3 regions of the Shewanella sp. MM_2022_3 genome follow, and region 1 is predicted to be linked to each of the others. Evidence: riboswitches for the same ligand, from Rfam matches in the RefSeq annotation. Region 1 holds a riboswitch; each other region holds the start of a gene.

Region 1 (4,591 bases):
GTAGTGGTCGTGAGCATCGGCAATAAAGCCGTTCAAGAACAATTGCGTACCGCATTAGCATTAGGTGCTGATCGCGCGATTCACATTGATACTGAAGAAGAGTTAGCACCAGTATCAATTGCCAAATTACTTAAAGCCGTACAAGAAAAAGAACAAGCGCAATTAGTGCTGTTTGGTAAGCAATCCATTGATGGTGATAATAACCAAACGGGCCAAATGTTTGCTGCATTAACGGATATGCCGCAAGCGACCTTTGCTTCAGCAATTAAAGTTGAAGGTAATTCACTTCAAGTTGCTCGTGAGATAGATGGTGGTATGCAAACCTTAAATCTACCATTGCCAGCTGTGGTGACTGCGGATTTACGTTTGAATGAGCCACGTTATGCCTCATTACCTAATATCATGAAAGCCAAACGTAAGCCATTAGACGTCCTGACGGTAGCTGATTTAGGTGTGACGCTCAAAGCGCATCAAACGGTGATCAAGGTAACGCCGCCTGCTGAACGTAAGGCCGGTATTATGGTTGCGTCGGTAGCAGAGCTGGTTGAAAAGTTAAAGAATGAAGCGAAGGTGATCTAAATGGCCATTTTAGTATTAGCAGAACACGATAATGCGGCGCTGAAACTGGATACCGCTAAAGTTGTCACCGCAGCTCGTGCGATCGGCGGTGATGTACATGTATTGGTGGTGGGCCATCAATGTGTTGCAGTGGTGCAAGCTGCTCAAGCTCTACAAGGTGTCGCGCAAATATTAGTCGCCGATAACAGTGCTTATGAAGCGCATTTAGCCGAAAACGTGGCTAAATTGCTGGTGGACTTAGCACCAAACTACAGCCATATTCTCGCAGCGGCATCGAGTGCGGGTAAAGACACGTTACCGCGTGTGGCAGCACTTTTAGATGTGGCGCAAATTTCGGAAGTGATTGGCGTGGTGAGTAGCGATACCTTTGTTCGCCCGATTTATGCGGGTAACGCCTTAGCGACAGTTCAAAGCCATGACGCTATCAAAGTGATGACAGTGCGTGCCAGTGCGTTCGATGCGGTTACACAGGGTAATAATGCTGCTGTGACTACCTTGGATAAAGTGTTTGAAGCCAAAGCTCAGTTTGTGTCTCAAGCGCTGACAGTTTCAGCACGTCCAGAGTTAGGAAATGCTGGCATTATCGTATCTGGTGGCCGTGGCATGGGCAGCGGTGAAAACTTCGGCATGTTAGAGCAACTGGCTGATAAGCTTGGTGCCGCAGTAGGTGCTTCGCGTGCGGCGGTTGACGCAGGCTTTGTTCCGAATGACTTGCAAGTCGGTCAAACTGGTAAAATTGTCGCACCTAACCTCTATATTGCAGTCGGTATTTCAGGCGCGATCCAACATTTAGCGGGAATGAAAGACGCTAAGGTGATTGTGGCTATCAACAAAGACCCTGAAGCGCCTATCTTCCAAGTTGCCGATTATGGCCTCGAAGCTGACCTGTTCGAAGCCGTTCCGCAGTTGATTGCAAGCTTAAGTTGATTTTATTTGTGAGCTAAGTCAAAGTAAGCGGCTTCGCGGTGGTAACTGCTTAGCCGCTTATGTTTTTATGAGCCTCACGCCCATGTATGGGCGTTCTTAGAAGTAGAGGCGCGCCAAATATCAGTAGTGATCAGTAGGGTGATTCCGTTGATCGTTCACGAAAGGATTTGGTGCCGAAGTAGTTTGATTTATCACGATCAACTGCTGGGGTTGTGTCTAATAGGTACAACACTGCCATAGTATTTCCAGATACGGATATTAGGAATAGTTACTATGGAGCGCTACTGATAGGACAGGTGATCTTGGGTATCTATTGCCTTTTCCCACCAGTTCAGTCGCCCTCCATTCGTATTTTGACGAAGAAATAATCAATGACTGTAGTTAGTTATGCCGATTCGGCGCTTTCTTTGCTCCCGCCTGTGGTTGCAATTGTATTGGCGATTTTTACTCGCCGAGTGCTTCTTTCCCTCGGTTTAGGAATTGTGATTGGAGTATTATTGCTCAATCAATTTTCTCCTGTGGCCAGCGGTGAGTTTTTATTTAACAGTGTAAAAGGACTTTTTTGGTCGGATGATGGCGTAAATTCTTGGAATTTATACATTCTCGGTTTCTTGATTGCATTGGGGATGATCACCGCTCTAATTACTGTGAGTGGTAGTGCACGGGCATTTGCTGATTGGGCAAGGTTACATATTCGTAATAAGCGCGATGCGAAATTACTGACCATGTTTTTAGGCTGTGTTGTTTTTATTGACGATTATTTCAATAGCTTAGTCGTTGGGTCTGTCGCAAGGCCTGTTACCGACCGTTACCATATTTCCCGCGCTAAGTTAGCTTATTTATTAGATTCTACCGCAGCACCAGTTTGTGTCATTTCACCGGTATCAAGTTGGGGCGCTTATATTATTGCGTTAATTGGCGGAATATTAACAGCACATGGTTTTGCGGACTCTGGTCATTTGAGTGTATTTATTCAAATGATCCCTATGAATTTCTACGCAATATTCTCTTTATTATTACTGCTTTGTGTGGCGTTTATGGGCTTAGATGTTGGCCCTATGCGTGAACATGAATTAAATGCCATGCGCGGTAATTTATACGATGAGACTAAAGGTTTACCGCCAGGTGCTAATGCTGATTTACCCGAAGCTGAAACAGGTAAAATCCTTGGGTTATTCCTACCTATCACAGTACTGGTATTTGCGACCCTGTATTTTATGATCGATAGCGGTGCTCAAGTATTAGCTAAAGAAGGCATTGAATTTAATATTATTTCTGCTTTCGAGAAAACCGATGTGAGTTCATCACTGTTCTTTGGTGCCCTGATTGGTTTAGCGGTTGCGCTGGTACTTAACTTAGTGCAAGGCGTTGAAAAATCAATGGTATTAAAAGGTGTAGTGCAGGGCGCTCGCTCTATGTTGCCTGCGATTTACATCTTGTTATTTGCTTGGACCATTGCAGGTGTGATCGGCCAGCTTGAAACCGGTAAGTTTATGGCTAGCCTAGCCACTGGGAATATTCCCTTTGCTTTCTTACCTGCATTAATGTTTGTGTTAGCGGGCCTGACTGCATTCTCTACAGGAACCAGTTGGGGTACGTTCGGGATTATGCTGCCGATTGCCGCCGATATGGCGATGGGCAGTCACACAGCTATGATGTTACCTATGCTGGCTTCGGTATTAGCGGGGGCGGTATTTGGTGATCATTGTTCACCGATTTCTGATACCACTATTTTGTCGTCGACGGGGGCCAGTTGCCATCATATCGACCACGTAGTGACGCAGCTTCCCTACGCCGTAATCGTTGCGCTGATCAGCATGATCGGCTACGTAGTGCTTGGCTTAACTGAATCGGTCAATGCAGGATTAGTGACTTGTAGCATATTGTTTGTATTGACGATTTTTGGTTTGCGCATTAAATCCAAAAGTACGGCTTTATAAGTCCGTGATTTAACTTCGCTCTTATCTTGAGAATGTAAAACAAATCAGCCAGCAACTATGCTGGCTGATTTTTATCTACTCAGTATCTAAAATTACTGAGTCTGATTGAGCCCACGGCGGTTGAGTAAACCTTCAGTGGTAGGCTCTTGGCCGCGGAAGTTCTTGTAAGCTTCCATTGGCGCAATACTGTTGCCCACTTCGCGAATGGTCTTACGGTATTTCATGCCGATCTCACGGTTTAGGCCGCCTTGGGTTTGCACATAGGCAAAGGCGTCAGCCGCTAAAATTTCACTCCACATATACGCGTAGTAACTTGCTGAGTAACCACCTGGGAAGGCGTGGGCAAAGTAAGTTGACTTATAACGTGGTGGTACGGCGGTGATATTTAAGCCGTGCTTTTTCAGCGCATTAGCCTCAAAGGTCGCTACATCTTGCAATGGTGCATCAGGGCTTAATGAGTGCCATTCCATATCCACTAGCGCCGCAGCCATATATTCTAACGTATCGAAGCCTTGGTTAAAGCTGCCGGATTTTAATAGTTTTTGCAGTAACTCATCAGGGATAGGCTTGCCTGTTTCGTAGTGCTTGGCGTAGTTGGCTAACACTTTAGGGTGGGCCGCCCAATCTTCTTCGAAAGTCGATGGAAATTCCACAAAGTCACGGGATACCGAAGTCCCAGAAAGACTTGGGTAAGTCACTTTGGAGAACATACCGTGGGTACCGTGGCCCATTTCGTGGAACATCGTGGTGACTTCGTTATAGCTGACGAAGGTAGGTTGGCCTTCAGGCGCCTTTTTAATGTTCATCACGTTAACTACGACAGGCTTAGTACCTTCGAGGAAGGATTGCCCTACAAACGAGCTCATCCATGCGCCACCGCGTTTACCTTCACGGGCAAAGTAATCAGCATAGAAAATCGCCATGCTTGAGCCATCGGCATCAAACATTTCATAGGCTTTCACATCTGGGTGGTATACAGGCAAATCTGGACGTGGTTTTAACGTCACGCCATACAACTCTTTAAGCGTATAGAACACGCCGTCTTCGAGGACGCGGTTAAATTCGAAGTAGGGACGAATGCTATTGGCATCAAGAGCGTATTTTTCTTGGCGGACTTTCTCTGCGTAAAACTCCCAGTCCCATGG
Region 2 (4,591 bases), on a different contig from region 1:
ACCCAGGAAGAATTACTCAGCCAGCAATCGGAGCAGCTAAACAAGCGCTTGTATTTCTTATCCTTAGTCTCGGCAATTTTCTTGCCTCTAGGCTTTTTAACCGGTTTGCTTGGGGTCAATATCGGCGGTATTCCCGGTGCGGATAACGCATGGGCTTTTGCGACCTTCTGCGGCATTTTAATATCGCTGGTTGCCCTGCAAATGGCGCTCTTCTATCGCTTTAAGTGGTTGTAGACTGTAATAAAAAACGCCAATCTCGAGATTGGCGTTTTGTTTTGCAGATTGCCGTTAATACGGCAATTCAAACAGGTTGGTCATGACTTTATAGAGCTCTGTGCCTTGATGCACCGACGCCGAGGCAAAATGGAGTATAGGCACACAATCCTGCGGCAAACTGAGTGCCGTCAGCTCCTGCGCACTGCCATATAAGTCGAGTCGCAGCAGATTGACTAAGGTCTCACCCGCTGCAAGCGGCTCTCCCACGGGCGCCACATATTCCACCAAGCCCGCCATAGGCGCATGGTACTTTTTGTAATCCTTAAGATAACAGCCAAAACGCGGCATATTAACGGGTTCCACTTGCTCGGCAATCACCCCTCGATGGCTTAAATAGGCCAAAATGCCTTTAGCATCGACTAAAGCATCCTCAAGGCAAATGCGTTCTTGGCTCGCCAGTTCCAAGGTAAAAGCTGAAACGGCGATATTGAGATCCCGCCCCTGCGCTTTTGCCACTTCACTCAATTGCCACCAAGGACAAAATGCCGCCTCATCCATTGCGCCACCAAAACTATTGGGGATCACCAGTGTGTAAGGAATCGTGAAAAACTGCGCCGCGGCAATATCATATTCAGGGCAATACAAATGTTTACAGGATTTAGGCCCAGTATGCAGATCGAGCACTATATCCGCCGCATGGGCCATAGCCTGTAAGCTAACCGCCAATCTGTGGCCCGTGGTCACACCCCAATCATTACGTAACCGCTGCTGGCAAGCTTCAATCAAGGTGCTGCGATATGCTTGAATAAGTTCGCTATCGCTAAGCTCGGCATGCTCGCTGTACCAAGCGGGTAAATCTATCGCGTGATTTAAGTACTCACGATTCCAGTTTACGCCAGTGATAGGGTCAAAACGCCCCAATGTAAACTCACCGCTTTTTTGATTAATCCCCAGCGGATTAGCCAAGGGCACTAAGGTAATCTCACCTAAGATGTGGCAATTTTCCAACTGTTTCATCAATTGATAAATCACCGCATTGCCTTGCACCTCAGCGCCATGGACATTAGCCTGAATATACACTTTAGGGCCAGATACGTGACCACTTGGCTTGAAGTGATAAATCGGCAGCGTCAGAGCCTGCCCTGCGGCAAGCTCCCCAATTTGCAGAGACGATGTTGTCGGCAACATACTAAACGCCTTCAAACAAATTTTCGTGCAACGCTTTAACCACTTGTGCCGCTTCGGATTCGGCTACTAACACACACAAGTTATGCGGGCTGGCACCTTGGCAGATCATCCGCACATTATGGGGTTCGAGCACTTCAAACACGCGGCGACAAATACCCGCAGTCGTAGCGATACGATTACCGATAATCGCCACCAATGCTAAACCATCCTCCACGCGCACGCGGCAATGTTGCGATAATTCTTGCAGCAACGCTTCACTTAATAAACCTTGCCCGCTTGAATCGGAGCCGGTTTTATCTAGAGTGAGCGATACGTTAACTTCGGAGGTAGTGATCAAATCCACACTGATCTTGTGTCTTGCCAATGTGGCAAAGGTTTCAGCCAAGAAGCCCTGTGCATGCAGCATTTGTAGGCTGTGCAGATTGAGTAGCGTCTGGTCGCGGCGCAGCGCCACCGCGCGGAACACGGGTGCATCTTCAACCTGATGGCGGATCCAAGTGCCACCCCTTTCAGGCTCCTTGCTTGAACCGACAAACACTTGAATTTGTTGGCGCACGGCCGGAAGAATCGTCGCAGGATGTAATACTTTGGCACCGAAGGTCGCCATTTCAGCGGCTTCGTTAAAACTGATTTCGGCAATCGGATGGGCGTTTGGCGCGAGGCGCGGATCGGTCGTGTAAATCCCGGCCACATCGGTCCAAATCTCAACCGCAGAGGCTTTTAAGGCTTCGGCTAACAGTGCCGCAGAATAGTCGCTACCGCCACGGCCAAGCGTAGTGGTTTGTCCCGCCTCATCTGAACCAATAAAGCCTTGAGTCACAATCACTTGTTCAGATAACAGCGGCAGTAAATGCTCACGAGAGAGAGAGGCAATTTGCTCAACCTGTGGCTCGGCGCGGCCAAAATGGCTGTCGGTTCGCAGCACACGGCGCACATCAAAGGCACTCGAGTTAGCGCCTTTTTCCCGCAATACCGCCGCAAATAATGCCGACGAACACTGCTCGCCAAGGGACAATAACTCATCCATGGTGGCCTTACTGCGCTGGGACGCCAGCGCTTCGCTTAATACCGCCATACGGCTTAACAGCTTATCTAATGCGGCAGCAACATCGTTAGGGCGACCCAGTTTATCTAAGATAGCGTATTGAATCTGCGCAATTTGCTTTAATCGTTGTAAGCGACCATCGTCGTTTATTGACTCTTGGGTCAGTTCAACCAACAGGTTCGTCACGCCACTGGAGGCGCTAACCACCACTAAACGGCAATCGGGATTGCTCAGTACGATATCGGCGCAGCGATTCATTGCACCGTAATCAGCGACTGAAGTACCACCAAATTTTGCGACAACAAGGGACATTAGCGCACCTCCGCAGAAGCAGAAGACACGGCACAAACTAGGATAAGATATTGATTAACTAACATGATTACGCTCCGAACTAACTTCGTTCGAAGAGCCTGGTGCTCAATGATACGCACCCCAATAGAAGGGAAACAGCAATCGTCACCAGAAGCTCTCCACCAATTACAGGTGACAATCGTTAGGATTCAGCCTAAGCGACCGACATAAACATGCAGCAACCATATCTATGCCTCGGCGTTAATCTCCCTCATCAATCATCGCTGGAGTTTGTGCTCCTCTGACTGACTACCTAGTTAACGCTCCTCTTCTGTTCCTTTCCGCCGGAAAGGGACGAAAAAAGTAGCAATAAACCCCTAATGAAGTCAATGCTAATTTCACACACTATATACAAATTCAATAAACGCATTTAAAAACAATGGGAATTTAAAACGTTTGCGACTCATGCCAAATGAGAATAGGGAAAAATCAATCAGATCTAGCAAAGAAGAAAAACAAACTAGCCTTGCCGTGAGAGCAGCAAAGCTTAGCCAGAGGAGCGATTAAAAGCGTCAATCGCGGTTAGGTGACCAAGTCCGGTAGCTCATAAACCAAACGCACATAGTCGTTAAATCGACCTAAACACACCTCTGTTTGCCCGGCTAAAGTACAAGGCACTAAACTCACCTCGCCCTGTTCCACCATGTAGATAGCGTATTGATTAAACTTTTTTCCCAACTGCAAGGCCATGCTGCGATCAATAAACACGGCCCAGCTCTTCTCCATATGGGATAAATCTGGCGATGCCCCAATCAGTGCACGATAGGGACTGCCTAATAATTCAATTTCACGTAGAAGTTGGCGGTCGAGTAATCGGTTTTGGCTGGGAGTGAGGAGGGTTGAAGCGGGATTATGGGCGGTAATTACAGCAAAGGAAAAATCACAGGATAATGCTTGAGTAAGCAAAAACAACGGCGTTTGATAATGCTGCCACAAATCTTGAGTCATGTTGTCCATTGGTAGTCTAGTCGAAAAATGAACCCGCGCTAGTTTAACAGAGAGCCTAAAAAATCCAAAGAGGCGTGAACTGGCTCACAAGAATTAAAAATACATTAGTTATACTAATCAATGACTAAAGTAAATATCATGGTAAATCAGCGTCTCAGCCTGAAATTTGTTAACATTTCATTTGTTAACAAATGCCTAAAACGAGTACAATGTCGTCATTGGCCAGTTAAGCAGATAACATTAAGTTTGCTTAATCTTGACAAGGGTTTGTTAGATTCCTCTGCGAAATCACCTTATGCTGGCCAGACATCTTTTAAAATGTGTTCTACATTTGATTTATCATTTAAACATTTTAAAAAAAACAATAGTTAAGGAACTATTTTTAACTATTGCTTATCGAAGTTGATACTGGTTACGTTTTATCGTATTACACTTTAAACGTTCACTTATATACATCCTGACGTGTAGCCGTGAAGATCTTCCCTTTGAAGCACAGAGCAGTAAGTGGAAGTATCAACATTTTATGAATATAAGAATCCGATGTAAGTGATTCTTATGGTTAGAATATTGGTTAAAATTTAGGTACTTAATATGCAAAATCCGCACATTCTGATCGTTGAAGATGAAGCCGTTACCCGTAACACGCTAAGAAGTATTTTCGAGGCAGAAGGGTATGTGGTAACTGAGGCCAATGATGGCGCAGAAATGCATAAGGCTATGCAGGAAAACAAAATTAACCTCGTGGTTATGGACATTAACCTACCAGGTAAAAACGGTCTGTTGTTGGCACGTGAATTACGTGAAATCAACAACATCGGTCTGATCTTCTTAACAGGCCGTGAC
Region 3 (4,591 bases), on a different contig from region 1:
AAAGCCACCTTTAAGGATGATTTAGGCAGGTTATTTTCATACGTCTTATCAATTGAATAAGGGCTTTCAACCGCTATAGCTGATACTGAAAAAAAAGATAAAATCACTAATATACTTCTATACATACAGACACCTCACCCAACATCAGTATAATTATTAGTTAATCAACATACTCACGTAAAAATCATCAATTCCAACGGATAAAATCAAAAAGATCGGACAGGCACTTTTTATGCTTTAACAATCGACCAATAACACCTGAGCCGAAGGAATACACCATCCCCTCGGAGTTGCCGCAGGGCATTTGCGTTCGTTGCGTGAGCGAGGCATGGATGCCGAGATAGCGCCAGTCGAATCAGGGACGAGCGTCTGACGCGATAGCATAAGAACGCTTAATGCCCAAGGGGCTTTCAACTCCGTTAGGGGGCGGCAAGGGAGATCCAAGAGGGAATTGCTGTTGATCCCCTCTTGGTCGGGTGTGGGTTGAAGACCCACGACCTTGATTCACCTCGGCCGAAAGGCCGCTAAATAACCAGTTCACTACTTTGTGAACCGACAAAAATCTTTCCATGGCTACCGCACTTGGCTAACACCCATTAGCCAAGGGATTACACTGCTGTAATGCTTTTATAGAATCTAGAATCTAGCATCTAGCATCTAGCATCTAGCATCTAGCATCTAGCATCTAGCATCTAGCATCTAGCATCTAGCATCTAGCATCTAGCATCTAGCATCTAGCATCTAGAGACTTATCGCATATTGTTCAGGAGGTGTTCTCGCGAAATAAAGATACATCTTCCTGATGCAAGTGAACTGAATCGAGGTCACGATTAAGTTTCATCCTTGTTAAAAACCTAAGATAACGTTCTGTTTAACATCTGTCTACCACTTTCACATTACAAATTAGATAGTTAAGTGATGACTTAAGTTTATTTGAATGGATGCAGGCTTACTCAAGCCCACAAAAAACCAAGGGGCCCGTGGGCCCCTGGTTGATAGCGTGTAAAAGTGCCTTATGCCGTAGCTAACAAAGGCTGATTTTTCGTTTTACGCAGATGATAAGCAGTGAAGAGCACAAACCACAGGGCGCTTACGGCGAATCCAGCTAAGGTTGAATGCATAATCCCCATGGCCAAATAGCCTAAGGTGGCGCCAAAGGCGATGGCTAAGGCATAGGGTAGCTGGGTCATCACATGGTCAATATGGTGGCAACCTGCCCCCGTGGCCGACAAAATACTGGTGCTGGAAATCGGCGAGCTATGATCGCCAAACACTGAGCCCGCAAGCACTGCGGCAAGCATTGGCAGCATTAACGCGATATCGCTGGCAGCGGCCATGTCGCCGGCCAGTGGCAACATAATACCAAAGGTGCCCCAACTGGTTCCGGTGGCAAATGCCATGGCGCAGGACAACACAAACACCACCGCAGGCAACACTTCCATTGGTAAGTTACCGTTGGCGAGGGAGGCCAGATATTTGCCTGTCTCAACATCGCGAACAACCGCACCAATCGCCCAGGCAAACAGCAAAATATTAATGGCGGGTAACATGGCCATCACGCCTTGCGGGGCGGCTTTAAGCCAGTTTTTAGCGCCCAATTTTAACCGCAGCGCAAGCAGAATTGACACCGCCAAGCTGCACAGCGCGCCATACACTAGCGAGGAGCCCACATTGGTGTTTTCAAAGGAGCCAAGTACGCTAAATGGCAGCCCTTTTTCATCCAATACTGCCGCACCAGAGGAAATCATAAAATACACGGTCGCGCCGGTGAGGGTTAGGATCGGCAATACCATATCGATCATGCCACCGTTACTTTCTTCAGGGCTTTCCATATCTAAGCCGATTGGACGAGGCTTAGACGGATCCCAAAGCTTCCCCTCCAGCGCCCATGCTTCATGTTTACGCATCGGGCCGATATCCATTTGAAAGATAATCACCACCAGCACCATCAACAGGGTAAACACGGCATACAGATTCATCGGGATCATCTCAACAAAGGCTGAGATTGGACTTTGCTCGCTAATGCCGTGGGCGGCCATAATGCCACCGATAAGCGCGATAATATAAGCGCCCCAAGAAGAGATGGGCATCAATACGCACACGGGCGCAGCGGTAGAATCTAAAAGATAAGCCAGTTTAGCGCGGGAGATTTGAAAGCGATCAGTCACCGGACGGCAAATGGCGCCAACCGACAAACTATGAAAAAAGTCGTCAATAAAAAACGCAAACACCATCACGCCAGTTAAGCCTTTCGCGCCGCGACGGGTCTTAGCGCGCTTAGCTGCCCACTCGGCAAAGGCGCGGGTGGCGCCAGAAACCGTCATCAGACTAATGAGTCCGCCAAGCAACAACATAAACAGCAACATATTGATATTGTCGCGATTAAGTGCGCCATCGACCCAAAAAATCTTCAGCACGGTATTGAACATATAGTGCAATGAATCAAGGGGAGAAAACTGATTGAGCAACAAACTGCCGGCCACAATCCCTACGCCAAGGGATAACAGTACGCGACGTGTGATGATCGCCAAGGCGACGGCTAACAAAGGGGGAAGTACTGACCAACCTGAGTCAGCAAAATGACTAATGTCCATGATCTCTTTTCACCAAAAAACGGGTGGAGATCTACCGAGAGGATAAAGAAACAAAACCTATAGGGAGGTATTACTCCTCAGCCCCTTCAGGTAGCGCTCCATAGTGGATGACTATGGCAGTCTTGCACCTATTTGATGCAAAACCAGCAGCTCGGTTTGATGACCTGGCTACTTCGGCGCTGACTCCTTTCCTTGTACATCTGCGGCATCACCCTCCGCACAAGTAGTCATAGGCAGCGCGCCTCTACTTAAAGGTATTCGAGCGGGCATTCTAGCGAGATGGGAACTGATAGCAAGTATTTTGATCCCACTCGCGTATAAAACAATGAATCACCTACAAGTTGGTAACACAAGAAACATCCACCTTTCAAGCGTTGCAATAGCGCCAAATGGACTTATACGAGTAAATGTTTACCAAAAAAATCTAAGGTTCTTGTCCATGCGAGCTCAGCCGTTTGCTCATCATAACGGGCGGTGGAATCGTTATGGAAACCGTGATTCACATTCGGATAAAGGTAGGCAATATACTCGGCTTTATTGGCCTTTAATTGGGTTTCATACTCGGCCCATGTATCGTTAATCCGTTGATCTAATGCGGCAAATTGCAACATCAACGGGCCTTTCACGCGGCTACGCAGCTCAGTTGCTGCGGGTGTGCCATAAAAAGGCACGCCTGCCGCAAGCTCATCGGGAATGGTGGCGGCGAGCATATTGACGATATAACCACCAAAGCAGAAACCGACGGCACCGAGTTTGCCATTACTCTGCGGGTGCGCCCTTAAAAAATGCGCGGCGGCGATAAAGTCCTGCTCGATTTTAGCTCTATCAAGGCTCGCTTGCATGGCGCGGCCCGCATCATCATTACCAGGATATCCACCAAGGCTGTAAAGCGCATCGGGGGCAAAGACGATATAACCCTTGGCCGCTAAGCGGCGGGCCACATCTTCGATATAGGGATTTAAGCCTCGGTTCTCGTGCACCACCAATACCACAGGGGCTTTTTTACTGAGATCTAAGGTCTTAGGATCGCCCGCCTTTTGGCCTGGGATCAGCAACGCGTTTGGCAAGACTAAATAACCGCGACCTTCACCATAACCATCGGGGGATGGAAATTTCACATAACTGGCTTGAATGCTGGGATCGTTAAAGGAGACTTGCTCGGCTAAGGCGTAATTAGGCATTAGTGCGCCCGTCAGCGTGGTCATGGTAAAACCCAGTGCCACTAGGCCCGCAAGGCGAGCCATAAACTCACGGCGGTCGATAATGCCGTGGGCATATTCGTCATACCAGTCAAAGGCTTCCTGAGGAATGACAGGGAAAGGTGGTGTGGTTAGTTCTGGCTTATGATCTGGGCTCATCGTTCTTTCTCCATTTAACAAGCTAACCACTGGTTTATATTCCCTAGCTTGTGAGTTATCTAGCGGCCTTACCAAGAGTAAAGGATGAGAGCTTATCAGGGCAATTAGCTTTGTGCCGCCTATTTAATAATTCTCCACTCATCAATAGCCAATTTATGGTTGATCATGCGCCCAAATTGGCGTGAGCTTTTTATTCCCTAGGGGCATTTTTGTGTATAATGTCGCCAAACAACATACTAATATCATTACATTTCAATAACATAAGTTACTAATGGAGTTCAAATGGCTATAGGGATATGCAGGGTACTTTGTACCACTGTCACGCTCACGCTTGGGTTAACGGCTTGCGATAATCAGGTTTCTGATAAGTCAGCAAGTATTCCCGCTTCGCGCGAGTATCAGATTATTTCTACTTCACACCTCAACGATGGTTTCGAAACTCGTAAAGTGTTGCAGGCACGATTGCTGCTGGATTACCAGTTACAAGATACAGAAGGTAAGGCGGCCAGCTTAACCACACCACTAACCCATAATGCCCGCTTTTTTATCCAACCTAACCTGCTGCAAATTAGCGATTATGGCATGCCGATCCCGGTAAGTAATATCGACCCAAAAGCCAAATCTAATGAAATCGCTCAG

Evidence for each region. A riboswitch is a leader RNA that binds a small molecule or an ion and turns the genes downstream of it on or off. The one in region 1 is predicted to bind lysine.
Region 2: it holds a riboswitch for lysine, as region 1 does, so the genes downstream of both, lysC (lysine-sensitive aspartokinase 3) here and MMG82_RS17610 (Na+/H+ antiporter NhaC family protein) in region 1, are expected to answer to the same signal.
Region 3: it holds a riboswitch for lysine, as region 1 does, so the genes downstream of both, MMG82_RS20015 (Na+/H+ antiporter NhaC family protein) here and MMG82_RS17610 (Na+/H+ antiporter NhaC family protein) in region 1, are expected to answer to the same signal.

What each region holds. Positions count from the first base shown of each region.
Region 1 is NZ_JAKZGV010000047.1:25,377-29,967, forward strand. It holds gene MMG82_RS17600 (electron transfer flavoprotein subunit beta/FixA family protein) at 1-579, shown strand, start outside; gene MMG82_RS17605 (FAD-binding protein) at 580-1,506, shown strand; lysine riboswitch at 1,602-1,798, shown strand; gene MMG82_RS17610 (Na+/H+ antiporter NhaC family protein) at 1,878-3,446, shown strand; gene MMG82_RS17615 (M3 family metallopeptidase) at 3,539-4,591, opposite strand, start outside.
Region 2 is NZ_JAKZGV010000001.1:49,431-54,021, forward strand. It holds gene MMG82_RS00265 (zinc transporter ZntB) at 1-234, shown strand, start outside; gene MMG82_RS00270 (succinylglutamate desuccinylase/aspartoacylase family protein) at 289-1,404, opposite strand; gene lysC (lysine-sensitive aspartokinase 3) at 1,406-2,761, opposite strand; lysine riboswitch at 2,905-3,079, opposite strand; gene MMG82_RS00280 (DUF3293 domain-containing protein) at 3,323-3,757, opposite strand; gene arcA (two-component system response regulator ArcA) at 4,340-4,591, shown strand, end outside.
Region 3 is NZ_JAKZGV010000068.1:11-4,601, forward strand. It holds gene MMG82_RS20015 (Na+/H+ antiporter NhaC family protein) at 1,014-2,594, opposite strand; lysine riboswitch at 2,678-2,849, opposite strand; gene MMG82_RS20020 (dienelactone hydrolase family protein) at 2,990-3,952, opposite strand; gene MMG82_RS20025 (hypothetical protein) at 4,235-4,591, shown strand, end outside.